4 regions of the Rossellomorea sp. GQ25 genome follow, and region 4 is predicted to be linked to each of the others. Evidence: riboswitches for the same ligand, from Rfam matches in the RefSeq annotation. Region 4 holds a riboswitch; each other region holds the start of a gene.

Region 1 (4,990 bases), on a different contig from region 4:
AGGTGTGTTATGAAACGAGGAACGACGATTTTTTTTAAAGGGGCAGTAATGGCAATAGGAGCGATTGTATTCATCCTTTGTGTTGTCTGGTTGCCAACCATGGCAAAGCATTCGGCTGATCTATTTCCGGAATTCGCTTATTTGAAATGGCCGATTCTAATAGGGTTATACTTAACAGCGGTTCCATTTAATTTAGCGCTTTATCAAGCTTTTAAGCTTTTAAAATGTATTGAAATGAAACACGCTTTTTCAGGAAAAGCAATAGTAGCTCTTCACCGAATAAAACTGTATGCATTACTGATTACTGCCATCTATGTGACAGGTATAGTGTTTCTACTAATCCAACATGCTCTTCATCCGGGTATTGCCATGGTTGGGGTCATTATCAGCTTTGCGTCTGTCTCCATCTCGATTTTCGCAGCTGTTCTTCAAGAATTGCTGAGGAATGCTCTTGAACTAAAATCTGAAAATGATTTAACGGTCTGAGGTGAGTATATGACGATTATCATTAATATTGATGTGATTCTTCTTAAAAGGAAGATGAGCGTTACGGAGCTATCTGAAAGAGTAGGAATCCCCAAGTCTAATCTTTCAATCAAAAAAGAATGGGAAAGCGAAAGTCTGCTAAGAGGGAAGGTCAAACAGGTAAGGTCTAGGAAATCCGAACGAATCCCAGAAAAAACCTTCTACTCTATCAACCCTCTGCATAAAGTTAACTATTAAATACTTTATATAGGGGTACTGATCATGTCGTATAAGTCACGAAACAACAATAGCTTAGTCCCACTAGTATTCGTCTCTATGAAGGCCATCATTCGGGTAATGTTGATCGGTATTGTTCTCATTTACTTGACCGTATGGTTGATCTCGTCAACAGCCATTAAATTGAGAGTGGATAGTTTACTGTATTCATCTATGTCCGAACTCGTCCCGAAGGAAACGTTTCTTATGTTGTTGTCACAGGAAATGACTGGACTGCGAGCCACCAATGAGGCAGCATTAAACAGTGATTTTGATTGGTTGGAAAGCGTCACGAATGTTTCACTCCTTGATCCGCGAAGTTTATTTGGACGGGAAATCCCCGGGATCGAAAATTATCATACCCACATAGCCGTTGCCGGGAAAGGGACAGACATTACGAACCTCCCAAATGAATCACCGGCTCCTACAGAAGATCAGTTGAAAGATCAGGAAATCGATCAGAGTCAAATCGATCAGGCCAACAACCATTCAGGAGACGGAGTTCAAGAGATTGATGAAAAATCCGTCTACATCTATCATTCACACAGCTGGGAAGCGTTTAGCCCGCTGATTAAGAATAACGATTCGAAAGATCCAGCGAGTACCAACGAGAAGGTCAACGTCATTGCTGTCGGATCCAAATTGAAGCAAGAGCTTGAAGCACGGGGTATTGGAGCGGTTCAGGATAAGACAGATGTAAACAAAGCACTCAAAGACAAGTCATGGACATATTTTGAATCCTATCAGTTATCAAGGGGACTAGTACAAGAAGCTATCGCCCAAAATGATGACCTAACGTACCTGATTGATATCCATCGGGATTCTCAGCCACGTAGCATCACTACCAAAACCATTAACGGTAAAAACTATGCACGCTTATTTTTTATCGTAGGAAAAGAAAACAAAAACTTCGAAAAGAACCTTAAGATCGCAAAGGAATTGAATGCTAAACTGGAGGAAAAATATCCTGGCATCAGCCGGGGTGTCTTCATCAAAACAAGAGCAGAAGGTAACGGGGTCTACAATCAGGACCTAACCGAGAGAGCCATGTTACTTGAGTTTGGCGGAGTGGAAAATAATTTAGTGGAATTGTATAACTCTACAGAAGCGTTCGCGGAGATCTTTGCAGAATATTACAAGAAGGATGCTATCGAGGTGAATGCACAATAAGTGATAGAGAGAAAAGACGTATGCCGAGTGGTAGACGTCTTTTTTCTGTTCCCGTGGAGAGTGGTTTCCGTAACTGACACAATTATGATCTACTAAATAAACATCGCAATCACCACCGTACCTGCCAACAAACTAACCGTACCCTTATCCGCATCCAACACATTCACTATCACGAATGCCTTTAACAACGAAGGAATCTTCCCGACAGAACTGATCACAGAAAAGATCAAAATAGAAATAGAGCTAAAGGCAGCCGCAAAGGTAACCATACTTGAAGACTACTATACTTAAAATTTATACAAGGAGGAGATTCAGAATTGTCCCAAAATAACAATCTAATAGCGATTCAAACTTTACACGTATGCATGGAGGCGTGCAACCATTGATTTGATGCATGTCTAAAGGAAGATAATGTAGGAATGATGGTGGACTGCATTCGTATGGACCGTGAATGTGCAGACATGTGTGGATTTTTGGAATAAGCTTTGGTGAGAGGAACGTCATTGGTGGCTGAACTTGCTTCAGCTTGTACAGTGATTTGTGAATCATGCGGAAATGAGTGTAAGAAACAAGATCACAACCATTGTCAAAATGAGCAGATGCATGCTTTAAGGGTGCAGATGATTGCAGACAGTTAGCTTAAGTATTGAAAAATAAGGAAGCAGCAATCCACTTCCTTGGATTGCTGCTCTTTAACTGCTTAATTTTTCACAATTTTTCCAATGAATGGAGCCAACATCGCTATGCGGATGGCATTCCTTTTGAAGATATTTGTATTCGTCCTCAAGTTCTTGCAGCGTCAACTCAAATAATTGTTTGTCCCCTTTTTTGAAAATGTTGTGGACAATTAATTTGTTTATTAACTCATTTCTTCGATTATGAATCGCTTCCTGAAGGATTTTGCCCATTTTTGATCACTCCTCTTATAATGTATACGAACAGAGGAAGAGGCTCTCTCATTAAAAAGAGCCCTCTTCCTAGTAGATAAGAAGAAGGCTTGATGTATCAAACTTCAACTCATCTTCCAAGCGAAATGCTTGTGGAATTAGCACAGTGTTCTACGATGTAGAATCTGTTGCTGAGGCATCATCGGGCCAGTCCCTCTTCCTCTCTGGATAAGTGGCTATATAGTCGTCATAGATTTCTTATATTATATACATAAGTATTCATAGTTGTCAACTAGGGATTAGATTGTGGAAATAGATTATAGGACAGATGAGGGGAATTGTTGAAAATAAAACTGTTGAACCTAACCCTCATTCCCATACTTTTTTACCATTTCAGACACAGAATCTTTTTCTATTCAACAAAAAACATGATAATCTGTATACATAAACTTATTGGAGTGAATCGTATGAAGACAGTGGTTGTCGTAGGTGGAGGAATTACAGGATTAACAACGCTGTACCATCTTCAAAAAATGTCCATAGAACGAAAAATAGATATCGAGTTAATCCTAATCGAGCGAAATCAGCAGCTCGGTGGCAAAATTAGAACGATAAGAGAAGGCGAGTTCATAATGGAAGCAGGAGCAGATTCCATCGTTGCCCGTAATGAAGGGGTTCTTCCTCTAGTTGAGGAAATTCAACTTCAAGAGGAACTCGTCTATAATGAAACGGGCACATCCTACATATATACAAATGGCGAATTACACAAGATTCCCCAAGACACGATTTTCGGAATTCCCATGTCCGTTGAGTCTCTAAAAAAAAGCACCCTGTTGTCAGAAGAAGGGAAGATTGACGCACTTAAAGACCTTGAAACGGAAAATACACAATTTACAAAAGAGAGTTCTATAGGCGAATTTTTAGAAGCATTCCTGGGTAAGGAACTTGTTGAGAAGCAGGTAGCTCCAGTATTATCAGGGGTCTACTCTGGAAATTTGCATAAGCTCACCATGGCCTCAACACTCCCATACTTACTTGAATATAAAAATAAATACGGCAGTATCATTAAAGGTTTATCTGCCAATAAACCAAAATTCCAAGGGGCGTCCAATAAAAAGTTCATCTCGTTTAAAAATGGTTTATCAGCCATCATTGAACGTTTAGAAGAAAAATGTTCCAGTGGGACAATTTTAAAGGGAGTAGAAACAACTAACCTCCAAAAAACAGGAGACAAATATGAGCTGACTCTTAATGGTCATGGGAGGATTCAAGCGGATTATGTGGTATTCGCAACACCCCATGACGTAACCCAGAAGATTCTGACTCATGAAAAACTTGAACCTAATTTTAAAATCTTGAAAAATTCTTCACTTATTTCGATTTACCTTGGATTTAACATTCCAGATGAGGAATTGCCTGCTGATGGAACAGGCTTTATCGTATCAAACGGCAGAGATGTGAAATGTGATGCATGCACATGGACGAGTCGGAAGTGGAAGCATACATCCAATAATCAAAACCTATTATTGAGACTTTTTTATAAAAGTACAAACCCTTATTACAATGATTTGAAAGAGTTTAGCGAGGCAGAACTTGTGAGCATGGCACTTGAAGATATTAGAAAAAGTGTCGGCATAGACGGAGATCCGATTTCTGTCGAGGTAACGAACTGGAAAGACCTAATGCCAAACTATCATCTTGAGCACAGTCAGGCTGTGCAATCGTTAAATGAAAATCTCGCAACCGAACTACCACGTGTGAAGCTGGCAGGTGCTTCATACTTTGGAGTGGGCATTGGCGCTTGTATTCAAAACGGGAAGAAAACTGCAGAATGGATTATAGGTGAGTTAGAGGCGAAAGTTTGATTTTTTTACATTTTCATTTTTTGATAATGGTGGATAAAGAATAAAGGAAAAGAGTTTGGAATTTTCCAAGCTCTTTTCCTTTCTGTTTGCGCGAGTTATGAATTCATTCGTCATTCTTCATTTTCTTTTTGAAATATTCAACAGTATTCTCTAAACCGGAGTTTAGATCATATTGAGGTTCCCATTTTAGATAGTGTAGAGCTTTCGAATTTGTTAGGTGACTGTGTAAAATATCTCCTTCCCGTTTCGCTTCGTAGTTTGGCTTTTGCGAAGAGTGGAGTTGGTTTGAAAGTAGGGTGTAGAGTAGGTTGACTGTTGTTTGGGTAT
Region 2 (4,990 bases), on a different contig from region 4:
ATATCACACCTATCCGCTTTTAAAGCGGCAGCAAGAGCAGCTGCGGTCGTATCCGAACCGCCCCTGCCTAATGTAGTCACTTCTCCTTTATCCGTGATCCCTTGAAAACCGGCTACCACGACGATTCGTCCTTTTGATAACTCCGATTTTATCCGCTCGATATCGATCGAGGTAATCTTGGCATTCCCAAATACTCCATCGGTTTGGATTCCCGCCTGTCTGCCTGTCAGAGATACGGCTTCTAGTCCCTTATGCTGCAGGGCCATTGTCAAAAGGGAGATCGTCACCTGCTCACCGGTACTTAAGAGCATATCCATTTCTCTCTTACTTGGCTTTGCAGAGAGTTCCCCTGCCAATCTTACGAGTGTATCCGTCGTTTTATTCATTGCTGATACCACTACGACAACATCATGGCCTTTTTCTCTTTCCTTCATGACATGAAAGACCATACGCTTGATTCGATCTGTAGAACCAACAGAGGTTCCACCAAACTTTTGAACGATCATACTCAATGATACCCCTACTTTCTATCAGATCTTTTTGTTAAGGCTGTTTTTCGTAAACATTGTTGGCTTAGCCAGTAGTGGTTGATTTCCGCTCCAGGCGCTCGCTTTCCGCGGGGCGGGCGGTGAGCCTCCTCGTCGCTCTGCTCCTGTGGGGTCTTACCTGTCCCGCTATTCCCGCAGGAGTCGAGCACCTTCCGCTCCAATCAACATCATGGTAAACATTTTCTAATACAAATTCTCTTCCAATAACGATCTATCATATAGGATCCTTTGTTAAATACTCTTTTTAGGAAACTGCAGCTCCAGTCTTCACTTCATTTTCCAACGGAATTTCATCCAGAATAGACACAGCTTGAATATGATCATGCGTCCGAAGAAGCGATTCCAGTGCCTCTTTCCTTCCTTCAACAAATACGTACAAGTAATCGCCCAGCTGAATACGATCCTTTAAAGTGAACGATGGGATCCAGTTTTGATAATCATCATCTTCACGGATTCTCAGAACCCATTGGTGACTGCTCTCAACAAGAACCTCCCCGGTACTCGCTATGCTTTCGGCAGAGGTGGTATACTTCCTCTCTATCAACGAAAGAAAATCCTCTACCATGGCGCTGCCTGTAGGCAATTTTCCTGCTCCTGGACCAAGCAGGGTAATCCTTCCTACAAGACTACCCTTTAGAGATATTGCATTTTCCACATCCTCCACACCGTAAAAAGGATGGGTGTCATGAACTAGGATGGGCTCTACTTCACCTTTGATATGGTCGACTGAATCCCGCTGGAGAGAACCTACGTGCTTAAACCGTAATCGAAAGGATTCCGCTGCCCGGAGCCACTCTGCAGTCAGGTGGGAGATCCCCTTACGTCGAATATTCTTCCAATCGGGCTGTCTGCCAAAGGCTGTTTGACTTAAAATTAGCAATTTATAGAACGCATCATGGCCTTCGATGTCATTTGTCGGATCGGCTTCAGCGTATCCCTTCTCCTGAGAAATCTTTAAGGCTGTATCAAAGGCAAGACCTCTTTTTCTCATTTGAGATAAGATGAAGTTGGACGTCCCATTCAAAATCCCTTGAATTTGTCTGATTTCATTCACCTTCAGAAGCTGCCTGATACTGCCGATCACCGGGATTCCTCCGGCTGTCGTCGCTTCAAATCCGACCGATACCCCGTTCCTTTTCGCTTTTTCCAATAGCTCAGGACCATATTTGGCAAACATCGCTTTATTGGCCGTGACGATATGAACTCCCTTCTCAATGGCTTCGGTTAAATACGTATAGCTCGGCTCCTCCCCCACGATCGCTTCAAAGATCACGTGTAGGTCCGGGATATCCAGGATGTCTTGGAAATCCGTTGTGACGTTGATGGATGGTTCAATGTTCCGCTCTTTTGTGGGATCTTTAATAAGGATCGCCCTTACTTTCACCTCATTACCTAGTACTTCCTTCAATCTGTCCTGATGAGTATCGATTGCTTCACAGACTCCTTGCCCTACCGTTCCGAACCCCAGAAGTGCCACATTAATCGTTGACATCGTTCATCCTCCTTTTATCGACTTTTCACTTATTACGTAAGAATGATTCATCCTAGTTGAAGATCCACTTGAGAGATATGAGCGGAAAAGAAAGAGGTATACAGAAAAGCCCTCTTCTTTTAAGAAGAGGGCTAAATGATCATGCTCCTCCCCTTATCTTCCAGATCCGTATGGAATCTGTAGGAATTGGCACCTTTACAGTCTGATCCTGTAGGTTGCCGGGCTTCATCGGGCCTATCCCTCCGCCGCTCTTGATAAGAGATATAATGTTTCGTTTTGGTATCACTTGCTATTTGAGTATGAATTGGATTATAAAGGGGATTCATTCCCTCGTCAATACTATTTTTAGTATTTTTAAAAAATTCTTTCTAATGTTACAGATAGCATCTTTCCCTATCGGTTTACTTTAGTTTGAACCCTGTCTAGGAGTTTATCAATCTAATTTGCAAAGAGACGTTTTAACATGTTCTGGCGGGGAAAACTATTCCATATCCCTTTATTTGAAAGGAACCGGATCAATTATGCTAAAAAAAATGCTTCCCTTATCCATCAGAAAATATATGGTGATGTCCAAACGGCAGAGAATGCGTGAGATTCGGCTGAACATATGGTATATGCCTTTCTTTTATATTTGTTTTTCCATACTGCTTGTAGTACTCACCCTCTATTTAGATCTGTATGCTGACATCTCTCAGTATACATTCGATTTCTTAAGTATGGATGCATCTGTTACACGCATGCTTGTCAGTACACTCATCGGGGCAATCCTGACGCTCAGTGCTTTCACCTTGAATTCACTGCTTGTTGTACTCACGATGTTCAGTGGTCAGTTTTCACCCAGGATGCTCCTGGATTTCATTTCGGACAAACAAACACAGCATGCCCTTGGAATTTTTAATGGTAGTTTTGTATATGTACTGTTCCTCTTTCTTTTTATCGGAAATTCAAAGGAAGAACTGTTTGTTGCTGCCCCGACCATGACGATTGGACTTGCATTCCTTACTGCTCTCACTTTTATCTTCTTCATTAACCATGCCTCTACTTGGATGCAGGTACACAATATTACGTACAATATGAAGCAGGTTTCTGAAGTGATGATCAATCAAACGCTGAAACATGACTTAGAAACCCATCGAACTAGAAATACCGGCGATATGATGGAGCATCATAAGAAGAATATCATTCATGTGAAGTCAAGAGAGTCGGGATATATACAGTTGATCGATTTTCATGGAATGATTGAAGCGGCAAAAAATGATCAGCTTGTCATCCAGCTCCACTATAAAGTCGGGGATTATGTTTTGACCGGGAATGAATTGGTGAGCATATGGGGACCGAAAACTGAGGATATTTCTACTGATCACTATCTCGACTTTATCGAAATGGGCCATAAGGAGACGGAAATTCAAGACCTGCAGATGGGGATTCATAAGCTTGCAGAGGTTGCGATCAAATCCCTTGGGAATGATGATCCTAAAACAGCCTCCAATACGATTGATCAAATGGCCGATCTGATGGTAACAGTTGAAGATCACCTATCCTTCACCCCGTATTTGATCGACCAAGAAGGAAGAATTCGAATCATCCTCCAGACAGAAGCATTTGATTATTATCTCTATCGTGGATTTGGCTATATCAGGCATTATGCAAAAGACAATCATCTTATCATTACTGATATCGTTCGGGCACTCGCTCTTATTGCAGAGTCCATTGACCCCTCTAAGCATAAAACCATTTGGGAATTTGCCTGTAATACCATTGATCATATTGAAAAAGAAGTGATTTACGAATTAGACAAAACCTTTCTTATGCAGGAGGTTCACAAACTGGCACGGCTGACCCGGGAGCTTGACGAATATAAAAAAATCGAAAGGAAATTCTATCCTTTGGCTAATGAAAATGTATAAAAAAAGCTTCATTCCTTTCAGAAGGAATGAAGCTTTTTTTATACACTAAATCCACGTTTCAACTATGCTAGAATCTTCGCCCTGGGCTTTTGGAACCAACGAGAATCGGTTGGGAATTTCCATTCTAACCGCTTCTAATGTAGGTCTCATCAAGATATAATGAGTCGGTTGATTCACGTCGAATAGTCTTGCTACAAACATCCCTTGATAATCTTTGGGACTTGCATATATACAGATAATTGGCATTTTATAATCCCTAAGGGTGATTTCATCAAACGATGAGATTAAACGATCCGGGTTTTCCATCAAATCTCTCCTAACTGGGTAATTTCTAATCTTATAATTGTTAGCTTAGAACGCAACGCATTCTTTTTCTTTTGCCTCTTTCCCATCCATTTGATTATGAGTGTACAGCTTTTGGATATAATAGTTGCACTGAGAATATTGCCCTTCTTCCTTCAATAAAGGAATGATGACATTCTCCATATATTGATAATAGGCTTGTTCCCCTTCATGTACTCTGATCTCAAGCATGGCAAAAAGAGTTTCCATGTAGGAATGTTTCATATCTCTAACGCAGGCCTGTCCTTCTTCTATTAAACTTGCAAATTTTTCATTATTTGCTGAACCATCTTCGTTCAATGAACTATCAATATAGCCAAAAAGACTGATGACATACTCTTCTGTAAGGGCCTCATGCTTTAATAAACCATTTGCTACTTGGAATGCATCTCTAGCCTTTCTATCATCCATTACGTCTCGATAAAGATTCCCTAAATTCAGGTAAAGAACGGCTTTTCTTCTATGGTCATGCAGATTATCGCAGTGCTGAATCAACTCACCATATTTCTCTACCATCGATACAAGACTCGACTCTTCATTTTTACCTTCTGCTATCAACTGAATCGTAGCAGCGTCTACACATCTTGTAAAATTAAAGGTCTCTTTAAAATAGTTGAGTGCCAGCTGACTATATCGGAGGGACTTGTCATGCTGCCCAAGATCATGATAGCCAACTGACATATGATAGTAGGATTCAGGAT
Region 3 (4,990 bases), on a different contig from region 4:
GGACGAGGTCCGTCATATCCAGTCCGTTGATCCAAACCCTTTTTCCAAACACAAAATGATTCATCCCTACAAACTCAATTTGTACTTCATCTGCACGACAATTCATCATCTCAGCCACACTGTTCTTCATGTTGAAAGGGATATTGCACACCCCGATGACTTTTTTATGTGTGCTGTATTTAAGCAGGGCTTCTGTTACAATTCCTGCGGGGTTGGTGAAATTAATAAGCCATGCATTGGGACAAATGTGATGGATGTCATGACAAATTTCCATGAGTACCGGGATGGTGCGCAAGGCCTTGAATATACCGCCTGCTCCATTGGTTTCTTGACCGATGAATCCATGACTTAACGGAATCCGTTCATCTTTTTCCCGGGCAGAGAGGCCGCCCACCCTGATTTGTGTTGTAACAAAGTCAGCACCGATCAAAGCTTCCCGCCGATTAAGAGTCCATTCCAATTCAATCGGCACACCTGCTTTTTGGATCATCCGACGAGCAAACTGCCCGATAATTTCAAGCTTCTCTTTCCCTGTATCGATATCTACAAGCGTAATGGCCGTGACAGGAAAAGATTCGTATCGGTGGATGAACCCCTCGATAATTTCTGGTGTATAGCTTGATCCGCCTCCGATTATGACCACCTTTAATGACATTCTGTCGATCTCCCTTCATCTTGAAAGCGATTTCTATTTTTTATAATGTATCATACAAATTTTCGCTCGTCTATATATTGTAATGACAAATATAAGATTTATGTCTATTTTTTATTTAATTGTAATAACAAATGTATTTTATGATAAAATGAATAGGAATAGAGAATTGATCGTGGATGTGTTATAGCAAATATAGGAAGAAAGTGGAAGGGAGAAGCAGAATGAAAGAGACACAAGAAGTAAAAGCCCTGCATTCACATGTAAAGGAAGAAATTATCGAACTGATTAAAAATAGAGAATACGAGCCAAATACAAAATTGCCGACGGAAGCGGAGTTTTGCGAGAAATTCAATGTCAGCCGTACGACGATCCGAACGGCGCTCCAGCAGCTGACACTTGAAGGTTACGTGTATCGCGAGCAAGGAAGAGGAACCTTTGTCGCGGAACAGAAAGTCAGTCAAATTCTATCCTCGACGATAGACAACTACACAGAGCAACTGCGATTACAAGGTAAGAAACCTAAAATCAAGGTACTAAGCATGAGTGTCATCCCGGCAGAATCAACAGTGGAAAAAGCGTTGGAATTGAAGAATGGAGATCCAGTCAATCGTTTAGAGAGGATCCGTTATTCGGACGGGCTGCCCCTGCAATATGAGGTGGCATATCTGCCCTGGTACAAGACGCCTGGGCTGGATAAAGACGAATGCGAAAGATCTCTTTACAAGCTCCTGGAAACACAGTTTGAGATAAAAATTAAAAAAACCGTCGAAACGATCGAGTTATTTTTAGCAGATGAACGAGTGGCGGAAAAGCTTGAGGTACCAGAGGGGACACCTTGCTTTATAATCGAAACGACTGCTTATGTAGAGGATGGATCGGTGATCGAATTTTCCAAAGCGATCTTCAGAGGAGATAAAGCGAGCTTTCTTGTAGAAAGAACCTATTAGAGAAAAGGGGATGGGGGATTATGAGGAACGTGATCGTCAATGCAGATGATTTTGGTTTATGCCGAGGGGTGAATTACGGCATTGTTGATAGTCACCGGTATGGAATCGTCAACTCGACAACCATGTTGGTCAATATGCCGGGGACTGAGCATGCGGTGGAATTGGCTCGGCTATATCCGGAATTACAGGTTGGCATCCATTTAACGCTGACATGTGGGAGACCAGTTTCGGGCGGGGTACCATCGCTACTAGATGAGAGAGGCTTTTTCCGTTACACCAGCAGGATTTTTGAAGAAAAAGAAATCGATGTGGAGGAGGTTGAGATGGAGTGGGAGACACAGATTGATAAATTTTTATCATTCGGATTGCCCCTTTCCCATATCGATAGTCATCATCACGTCCATAGCTTTCGGCCTTTGATCCCGGTGGTGAAGAGGTTGTCGGAGCATTATGAGGTTCCGGTTCGGAATGTGCTTGATGGGGACGTAGATGGAATGAATGTATTAACGGATCGGTTCACGATGGACTTTTATGGTGAGGGTGTGTCGGTTGAGGGATTGGAGCGGATATTGGACAGCCGGTACGAAGGGGCGACGCTTGAGATTATGTGTCATCCGGCTTATGTTGATTCTTATTTGAGGAGGAATTCTTCTTATTGTGAGCAGCGGTTGAGGGAGTTGGATGTGTTGACAGGGATGAAGGGGTTGAAGTTTTAGTTTTCGATCGATTGTTTGAGAGATTAGGATGTATATATGGGTAGTATAGTAGTTGAAAAAAACTCCTTCCTATTCCATCAACAAAGATAACGTTTACATTAATCTTTACTCAAAATCACCTATTGACATCCCCACCAATCACCAGTATTATCCTCTATAAGATAAAAATTTAGAAAATTACATACTTTCAATTATCCAGAGTGACCGAGGGATCAGGCCCTATGACGTCCGGCAACCTCCAGTATTGGAACGGTGCCAATTCCTGCAGAATGATTTCATTCTGAAAGATAAGTCGAGATAAACAGGCGATGCTTCTTTCAGTTGAAAGAGGCATTTTTTATTGGACAAAAAAAGGGGTGTGCACATTGATCGAGATTCGGAATTTGGTGAAAACGTACAAAACAAAGAAGCAAACGGTGGTCGGTGTCGATAACGTGTCCGTGAAGATCGAAAAGGGTGAGATCTTTGGAATCGTTGGATACAGTGGAGCGGGCAAGAGTTCACTCATTCGTTGCTTGAATCTATTAGAATCCCCGACATCAGGAGAAATTATCATTGATGGACAGGATTTTACGAAGCTCTCATCCAAACAACTAAGACTCGCCCGTCAAAAAACGAGCATGATCTTTCAACATTTTCACTTGATCAAATCCAAAACGGTTTTTAACAATCTGGCTTTTGCCTTGAAAGCGGCACGTGTACCGAAAGCGAAAATCAAGCCCAGGGTCGTCGAGCTCCTTGAGATGGTCGGTCTTTCAGACAAAGCGGATGCGTATCCGGCTCAGCTCAGCGGAGGACAAAAGCAGAGAGTCGGGATTGCGAGAGCCCTTGCTAATAACCCATCGGTATTGCTTTGCGATGAAGCGACATCGGCACTCGATCCGAATACCACGAAATCCATCTTGAAGCTATTGAAAAAAATCAACAAAGAACTGGGATTGACAATTGTGCTCATTACCCACGAGATGGAAGTGGTGAAAGAAATCTGCGACCGGATGGCCGTGATGCAGGATGGGAAAATCGTAGAGGAAGGTCCGGTTTACGACCTGTTTGCAGAACCTAAGCAGCCTTTAACGAAGCAATTTATTGAAACGATCCTTCAATTTGAGCTCCCGCCACACCTCGTGGAATCAAGAAAAGGAAAACTGATCAAAATCCAATTCAAAGGATCGATCGCAGAGGAAAGCGTCGTTTCAGAAGTGTTCCAGAAATACAAAGTGCGAGGCAATATTCTTCACGGCAAGATTGAATATATTCAGGAAGTGCCACTGGGGATTTTTATCATGGAACTGATCGGCTCCCATGACGAAATCGAAGCCGCGATCCGGTATATCACGGTGAAGACGCAGAGCTTGGAGGTGCTTGAGAATGCTGCCTGATTCATTGACTGCAATTTTACCAGAATTGAATAAAGCCTTTTTTGAAACGGTGTATATGGTGGGGATTTCACTCGGAGTTGCGATTTTGGTGGGGTTGCCGCTCGGGATTCTTCTTTTCGTAACAGACAAAGGCTTGTTTTTACAAAATAGTTTTATCAAAAAGGTCGTTGGATTTGTCGTCAATATGGTGCGCTCGGTTCCGTTCATTATTCTATTAGTAGCACTCTTACCATTAACCAAACTATTGACCGGTACCACGATTGGACCGACGGCAGCTTCCGTATCGCTCTCTATTGCGGGAATTCCGTTTTTTGCGAGAATGGTAGAAACGTCGCTCCGGGAGATTGACAAAGGAGTTATCGAAGCTTCGGTTTCAGTGGGGGCAAGTCCTTGGATGATTATTAAGGACGTGCTGTTACCAGAAGCGCGTCCGGCAGTGATTCAAGCGATTACGATTACCACGATCAGTTTAGTTGCCTATTCAGCCATGGCCGGCATCGTCGGTGGAGGCGGAGTCGGGGACCTGGCGATCCGCTTCGGGTACTACCGTTATGACAACACGGTGATGTTCACCACCGTCGTCATTTTAATTTGTTTAGTTCAACTCATCCAATATACGGGTGATGTGTTTGCACGATTAGTCGATAAACGATAACTACTTTAGGGGGAACAACAAGTGAAAAAATGGATTTTATTAGTAGCATTAACGGTAGCAATGAGCATTCTTGCAGCTTGCGGCGGAGACGAAGCAAGTTCAAGTGCGGAAGATAAAAAAGAAGTGACCATCGGAGCAACATCCGGACCGTACAGTGATATGGTGACAAAAGCGATCAAGCCCGGTCTTGAAGAAAAAGGATACACGGTTGAAGTGAAGGAGTTCAGTGATTATATTCAGCCGAATAACGCACTGTCTCAGGGAGATCTGGATGCGAACCTTTTCCAGCATAAAATCTACATGGAAACCTTCGCGAAGCAGCATAACATGGACTTATCCGAAGTGATTGTCGTACCAACTGCTCCGATGGGGATTTACTCACAAAAGTTTGATTCAATTGAAAACATCAAAGAAGGCAGTGCCATCGCGATTCCAAACGATCCAACGAACGCAGCACGGGCGTTTCAAATTTTAGAAGATGCGAAATTGATCACGTTAAAACCGGATACAGATCCATTGACGGTATCAGAAAAAGACATTGCTGAAAACGTGAAAAACCTGCAGTTCAAACCAATCGAAGCAGCACAGCTTCCAAGAGCCGTTGACAGTGTTGATCTATCTGCGGTTCCAGGGAACTA
Region 4 (4,990 bases):
CCCCGCAGCTTGCCGTCCCGATGATATTATGACCGCAGGCGTGACCGAGTCCAGGCAGTGCGTCATATTCAGCCAGGTAGCCGATGACCGGCCCTTCTTTCCCTGAAAGTTTGCGTGCCACAAAGGAAGTCTCATGACCCGCCACTCCCCTTTCAATGGAGAACCCATTGGCTGCAAGGAGGGTGGTCAAGGTCTCTGAAGCAAAGAACTCTTCGTTACCGATTTCAGGATTGTCGTGGATCTGATGGCTGGTCGACACGAGTTTCACAGCCAGTTGGTCCACTGCCGAGACGATGTTGTTTTTACGATCGGTAATCGCTGCTGGTTGACTCATCTCTTTTCCCTCCTAATGCAATTCACTGACCGGCACGAATGTCGGGATCAGGGAATCTTTGTATGTTTTCTTGATATGTTCCGCTACGTCATCTTCCTGATAGAGCTCCACGATCTTTTTATAAGTCTTATTGTCTTTAGCTTTTTCCTGCGCCGCGATGATATTGATGAACGGCTTGGATTCCGCCCCTTCGATATAGATGCTGTCATCAACCGGTACGAACCCTGCTTCAACAGCCACACCATTATTGATGATCGATGCCGCAACATCCGGCAGTACCCTCGGTGTCTGGGCAGCGACGACCGGTGTGAATTCAAGGTTTTTCGGGTTTTCTTTTATGGCTTCCAGACCCTGTGACTGATCAAAACCTTCTTTCAGTTCGATCAAACCTGCTTCCTCCAGTAGGAGAAGGGCACGGCCAAGGTTCGTCGCCTCTTGAGGAACGGCTACTTTACTTCCTTTCGGTAAGTCTTCTACCGATTTATATGTTTCCGAATAGATTCCCATTGGCGCGATGATCGTCGAGCCGATCGGTACAAGGTCCAGATTATGTTCTTCAACGAAAGAATCAAAATACGAAATCGTCTGGAAGGCGTTCAGGTCGATATCCCCATCGGCCAGCGCCTGGTTCGGTCTCACGTAATCGGCAAACTCCACAATCTCGATTTCAATCCCTTCCTTCGCTGCTTTCTCCTTCATATACTCCCAAATCGGCACCCCAGATCCATTCACTCCGACTTTAACGACTTCTTTTTCACCTGAGCCGGATGCACTGTCTCCCGAGCAGCCGCTCAATATAAGGGTGATTAATAGAATGGCGATACTTGCCAGGCTGATTGATTTTTTCATATTCCTCTCTCCTAACGTCTCCTGATGATTTTTGATAATGTATTCCCTGCTGTCTGCAGTCCCTGCACCATCACTATTAAAATGATGACAGTCACGATCATGACGGATGTTTCAAATCTCTGATATCCGTAAGCAATGGCCAGATCCCCGAGGCCACCGCCTCCCACTGCCCCGGCCATGGCCGATGCACCGACAAGGCCGATGGTCGCGATCGTGATATTCAGGACCAATGTACTCAATGCTTCCGGAATGAGGATCCCAAAAATGATCTGCCACGGCCCGGCCCCCATGGACTCCGCCGCTTCAATGACACCCGGTTCCACTTCAAGGAGCGAGCTCTCTACCAGTCTTGCAATATACGGTGCCGCAAATACGACAAGCGGCACGACCGCTGCCGCCGTTCCGATCGATGTGCCCACTACCAATCTTGTAAAGGGGATGATGGCCACCATCAAGATGATGAACGGGATCGAACGGAACACGTTGATGATGCTGCTCAATACGGAAAAGACGACTTTATTTTCAAGTAAGTGCCCCTTCCGCGTGACCACGACGATGATGCCGAGGGGAAGCCCAATCAACGTTGCAAACAGGAGGGAGAATGACACCATCGCCACGGTATCCCACGTCGCTTCTATAATTCTTGGCCAGAATAATTCCCAGTTAACTTGCACGCTTCTCCACCTCGCTTACGAATAATCGGTTCTTCCAATAATCCAGGATTTCTTCCGTTTCTTTCTTGCTGCCAATGATCTGTACGATGAGATTCCCGAACGGCTTACCCTGGAGTTCCGTGATCTGGCCGAATAACACATTGATGTGGGCATCGAATTTCTTTGCCGTTTCGGAAAGGATCGGCGTGCCCGTCGAATCACCCTTGAAAATGAGGCGGCAGATGCGCCCTTCTTTGCTGTCATTCAATTTGTCGAGAACCGATGACGGCAGCTGATCATTCATGACACTCTTCACAAAGTTTTTCGTCGTCGGGGTCTGCGAGTTGGAGAAGATATCGAAGACGCTTCCCTCTTCAACGATTTCTCCATTTTCCATGACAGCGACCTTATCACAGATTTCCCGGATGACCCCCATTTCGTGGGTGATCATCACAATCGTAATCCCATACTCCGCGTTGATTCTCTTTAATAAGTTCAGAATCGAATCCGTCGTCTGAGGATCAAGTGCGGATGTTGCTTCATCGCAGAGCAGAATCGAAGGCGATGTCGCCAGGGCTCTTGCTATCCCCACTCTTTGCTTCTGCCCTCCTGAAAGTTGATCCGGATAATGCTTCGCTTTATCTTCAAGTCCGACAAACGCGAGCAATTCCTTTACTCTCTCGCTGATTTTTTCTTTTGGCCATTTTGCAAGTTTCAGAGGATAGGCGATATTCCCTGCCACCGTCCGGGATTGAAATAGATTAAAATGCTGAAAAATCATCCCGATGCGGTGCCGCTCTTTCCTCAGATCGATTGCCGACTGATCTTTCAGGCTGCGCCCCTCTATGAAAATATCACCCGATGATGGTTTCTCTAAAAAATTGAGACAGCGTACAAGCGTGCTTTTTCCCGCTCCGCTGAATCCGATCACACCATAAATCTCTCCCCTCTTCACTTCGAAGGAAACATTCTTCAAAGCGGTGAATGGGCCATCCTTCGTCTCGAATACTTTCGTAACATTCTGAACTCTGATCATACAGGACTTGCTCCTTTCGCTATGTATTCTTCTTGAAGCCTGTGTTTGAAGAACATGGCAGAAAATAAAAAGTGCCCCCCTTCATAAGAAGAGAGGCACAAATATGTATATGTCCACTCTTCTCATCTTTCAAGTCATATGACTTGATGGAATTGGCACGGTATTCATAAGAACCCGTTGCCGAGGTATCGCAGGGCCAGTCCCTCCACCTCTCTGGATAAGAAGATATTGCTTTATTAAGTTAAAGTTATAATGCGTTTAAGCATTAGGGTTATGGTAAAGGATTTCAATTGGTTTGTCAATCCTGTTTTTGAATAAATTACATTACGGAGGACATAATCAAATTGGGCACTTTAACTAGTCTTCAATTAGTTGTTGAATATTTTACGCTTTTCAAGTAAATCGCTAAGATTCTTCCTTCATACTTTACTTCATCGTGAACATTAGTAGTTTACAAGAAAGCCAAGGTTACACCTCTCAACCCCCAAAACAATTATGCTATACTAAAAGGAAAAACAATATTCAGACTATTCAAAGGGGCAAAATACATGAAACCAAACATAATCGACATCGTCCAATCCCAAGTCATCGCTTCCATAAAGGAAGAAAAAGACTTGGAAAAGGCCATACAGTCAAACGCCAACATCGTGTTCATCCTTACTGGCAGTTTGATTACGATGGACGGGTATCTAAAAAAACTGAAGGAAGCCGGTAAAACCACGTTTATACATATTGATTTCATCGATGGGTTGTCCAATACGAAGAGTGCCATTAAATACATAGCAGAAATATGGAAGCCGGCTGGCATCATTACAACCAGGAGCAACCTGATCAAATATGCAAAGGAAGAAGGCTTGATGACGATCCAGCGCCTTTTTCTTATCGACCGCAATGCCCTTGTCAAAGGAATTGATATCGCACAGAACTGCAAGCCGGATGCCCTTGAAGTCCTTCCTGGTCTCATGCCGTCCGTCATTGATAAACTGACAACAATGACTGCGCTACCCATCATCGCTGGTGGCCTGATCAGTAATAAGCAGGATATTCTGAATGGACTAAGAGCCGGTGCCCTCGCCATTTCTTCCGGGGATCCGAAGCTCTGGAATCTGGATTTTTAACCAAAAATGGTTAGTTAAAAAAAGATTAAAATAACTGAGGTGTTGTATGTCAGATATTAGTATTAAATTAATAAGTGCAGACAATTGGCGAGAAGCACTTGAACTATCCGTCCACGATGAACAACTGAAATTTGTTGCATCTATTCATCCTCCCGTCGCTATTGCTCTTGCTAAAGCGTATATAAGACCAGGTGGAAAAATGGTAGAGCCATATGGCATTTATAATCAAAATAAGATGGTAGGCTTTTTCAATTTGCATTATACACCAGGCAGTAGAGATGATTACTGGCTGTTTCATTTTTTCATAGATAAAAGATTTCAAAGAATCGGATTGGGCTCAAAAACGTTAAATGAAGTCATCAGACATATTAAAACCACCAATCATTCTTGTAATCGTTTGAATTTAACGGTTCATCCCGAAAATGAAGCAGGGAGATTATTTTATTTGAAATTTGGTTTTTCAGAAGAAAATATAATGACCTTTGATGAACCCACTTTTTCCATTTTGATATAACAATAAGGAAAGGCACACGAATTCACTTGGGAATTCGTGTGCCTTTTCATTTGTGATTTTAAATTTTGTAACTGAACTGCATACACTGGAGTTGAGCTCACTTTCACGTTCCCACCTTTTTTTCTGCATCGTCTGTCTTTCTTTTTTTCCGGATCCACGGGAGGCGCACTGACGTGATATCCCTCTCTTCAAAGATATTACCTATCTTGGTAATGATGAAGGTTACCAGTGTTGCGAAGATAACTATGGAATAAAATCCAGCTCCAATGCCGATTCCGATTCCCCCAACGTAAAAAATCATCGCAGCTGAAGTCAGGCCTTTTACCCGCAACCCATCTTTCAGGATCACTCCTGCACCGAGGAATCCGAGTCCCGATACGATTTGCGCTGCCAGACGAAACGGGTCCATTACTTTTCCGCTGTCCGGTCGACTGAGCATCTCCGCACCTTCGATTGAGACGATTGTAATCAATGTACATGCCACCG

What was found. A riboswitch is a leader RNA that binds a small molecule or an ion and turns the genes downstream of it on or off. The one in region 4 is predicted to bind S-adenosylmethionine.
Region 1: another riboswitch for S-adenosylmethionine. It lies ahead of AC6CIB_RS03975 (Fur-regulated basic protein FbpA); the one in region 4 lies ahead of AC6CIB_RS15345 (methionine ABC transporter ATP-binding protein).
Region 2: another riboswitch for S-adenosylmethionine. It lies ahead of AC6CIB_RS12365 (homoserine dehydrogenase); the one in region 4 lies ahead of AC6CIB_RS15345 (methionine ABC transporter ATP-binding protein).
Region 3: another riboswitch for S-adenosylmethionine. It lies ahead of AC6CIB_RS11185 (methionine ABC transporter ATP-binding protein); the one in region 4 lies ahead of AC6CIB_RS15345 (methionine ABC transporter ATP-binding protein).

The regions. Positions count from the first base shown of each region.
Region 1 covers NZ_JCAXEQ010000001.1:712,854-717,843, reverse strand. The annotation lists gene AC6CIB_RS04000 (DUF2975 domain-containing protein) at 10-486, shown strand; partial or broken gene AC6CIB_RS03995 (helix-turn-helix domain-containing protein) at 496-672, shown strand; gene spoIIP (stage II sporulation protein P) at 748-1,911, shown strand; gene AC6CIB_RS03985 (hypothetical protein) at 2,004-2,180, opposite strand; partial or broken gene AC6CIB_RS03980 (four-helix bundle copper-binding protein) at 2,277-2,554, shown strand; gene AC6CIB_RS03975 (Fur-regulated basic protein FbpA) at 2,604-2,819, opposite strand; SAM riboswitch class I at 2,926-3,033, opposite strand; gene AC6CIB_RS03970 (protoporphyrinogen oxidase) at 3,266-4,663, shown strand; gene AC6CIB_RS03965 (NAD-dependent epimerase/dehydratase family protein) at 4,767-4,990, opposite strand, start outside.
Region 2 covers NZ_JCAXEQ010000003.1:313,046-318,035, reverse strand. The annotation lists gene AC6CIB_RS12370 (aspartate kinase) at 1-512, opposite strand, end outside; gene AC6CIB_RS12365 (homoserine dehydrogenase) at 793-2,040, opposite strand; SAM riboswitch class I at 2,191-2,301, opposite strand; gene AC6CIB_RS12360 (DUF2254 domain-containing protein) at 2,562-3,947, shown strand; gene AC6CIB_RS12355 (hypothetical protein) at 3,993-4,253, opposite strand; gene AC6CIB_RS12350 (helix-turn-helix domain-containing protein) at 4,299-4,990, opposite strand, start outside.
Region 3 covers NZ_JCAXEQ010000003.1:53,050-58,039, forward strand. The annotation lists gene AC6CIB_RS11170 (6-phospho-beta-glucosidase) at 1-655, opposite strand, end outside; gene AC6CIB_RS11175 (GntR family transcriptional regulator) at 877-1,602, shown strand; gene chbG (chitin disaccharide deacetylase) at 1,623-2,318, shown strand; SAM riboswitch class I at 2,507-2,612, shown strand; gene AC6CIB_RS11185 (methionine ABC transporter ATP-binding protein) at 2,684-3,697, shown strand; gene AC6CIB_RS11190 (methionine ABC transporter permease) at 3,687-4,352, shown strand; gene AC6CIB_RS11195 (MetQ/NlpA family ABC transporter substrate-binding protein) at 4,413-4,990, shown strand, end outside.
Region 4 covers NZ_JCAXEQ010000004.1:402,536-407,525, forward strand. The annotation lists gene AC6CIB_RS15330 (M20 family metallopeptidase) at 1-334, opposite strand, end outside; gene AC6CIB_RS15335 (MetQ/NlpA family ABC transporter substrate-binding protein) at 347-1,183, opposite strand; gene AC6CIB_RS15340 (methionine ABC transporter permease) at 1,195-1,857, opposite strand; gene AC6CIB_RS15345 (methionine ABC transporter ATP-binding protein) at 1,847-2,872, opposite strand; SAM riboswitch class I at 2,992-3,096, opposite strand; gene AC6CIB_RS15350 (glycerol-3-phosphate responsive antiterminator) at 3,421-3,990, shown strand; gene AC6CIB_RS15355 (GNAT family N-acetyltransferase) at 4,037-4,504, shown strand; gene AC6CIB_RS15360 (MgtC/SapB family protein) at 4,608-4,990, opposite strand, start outside.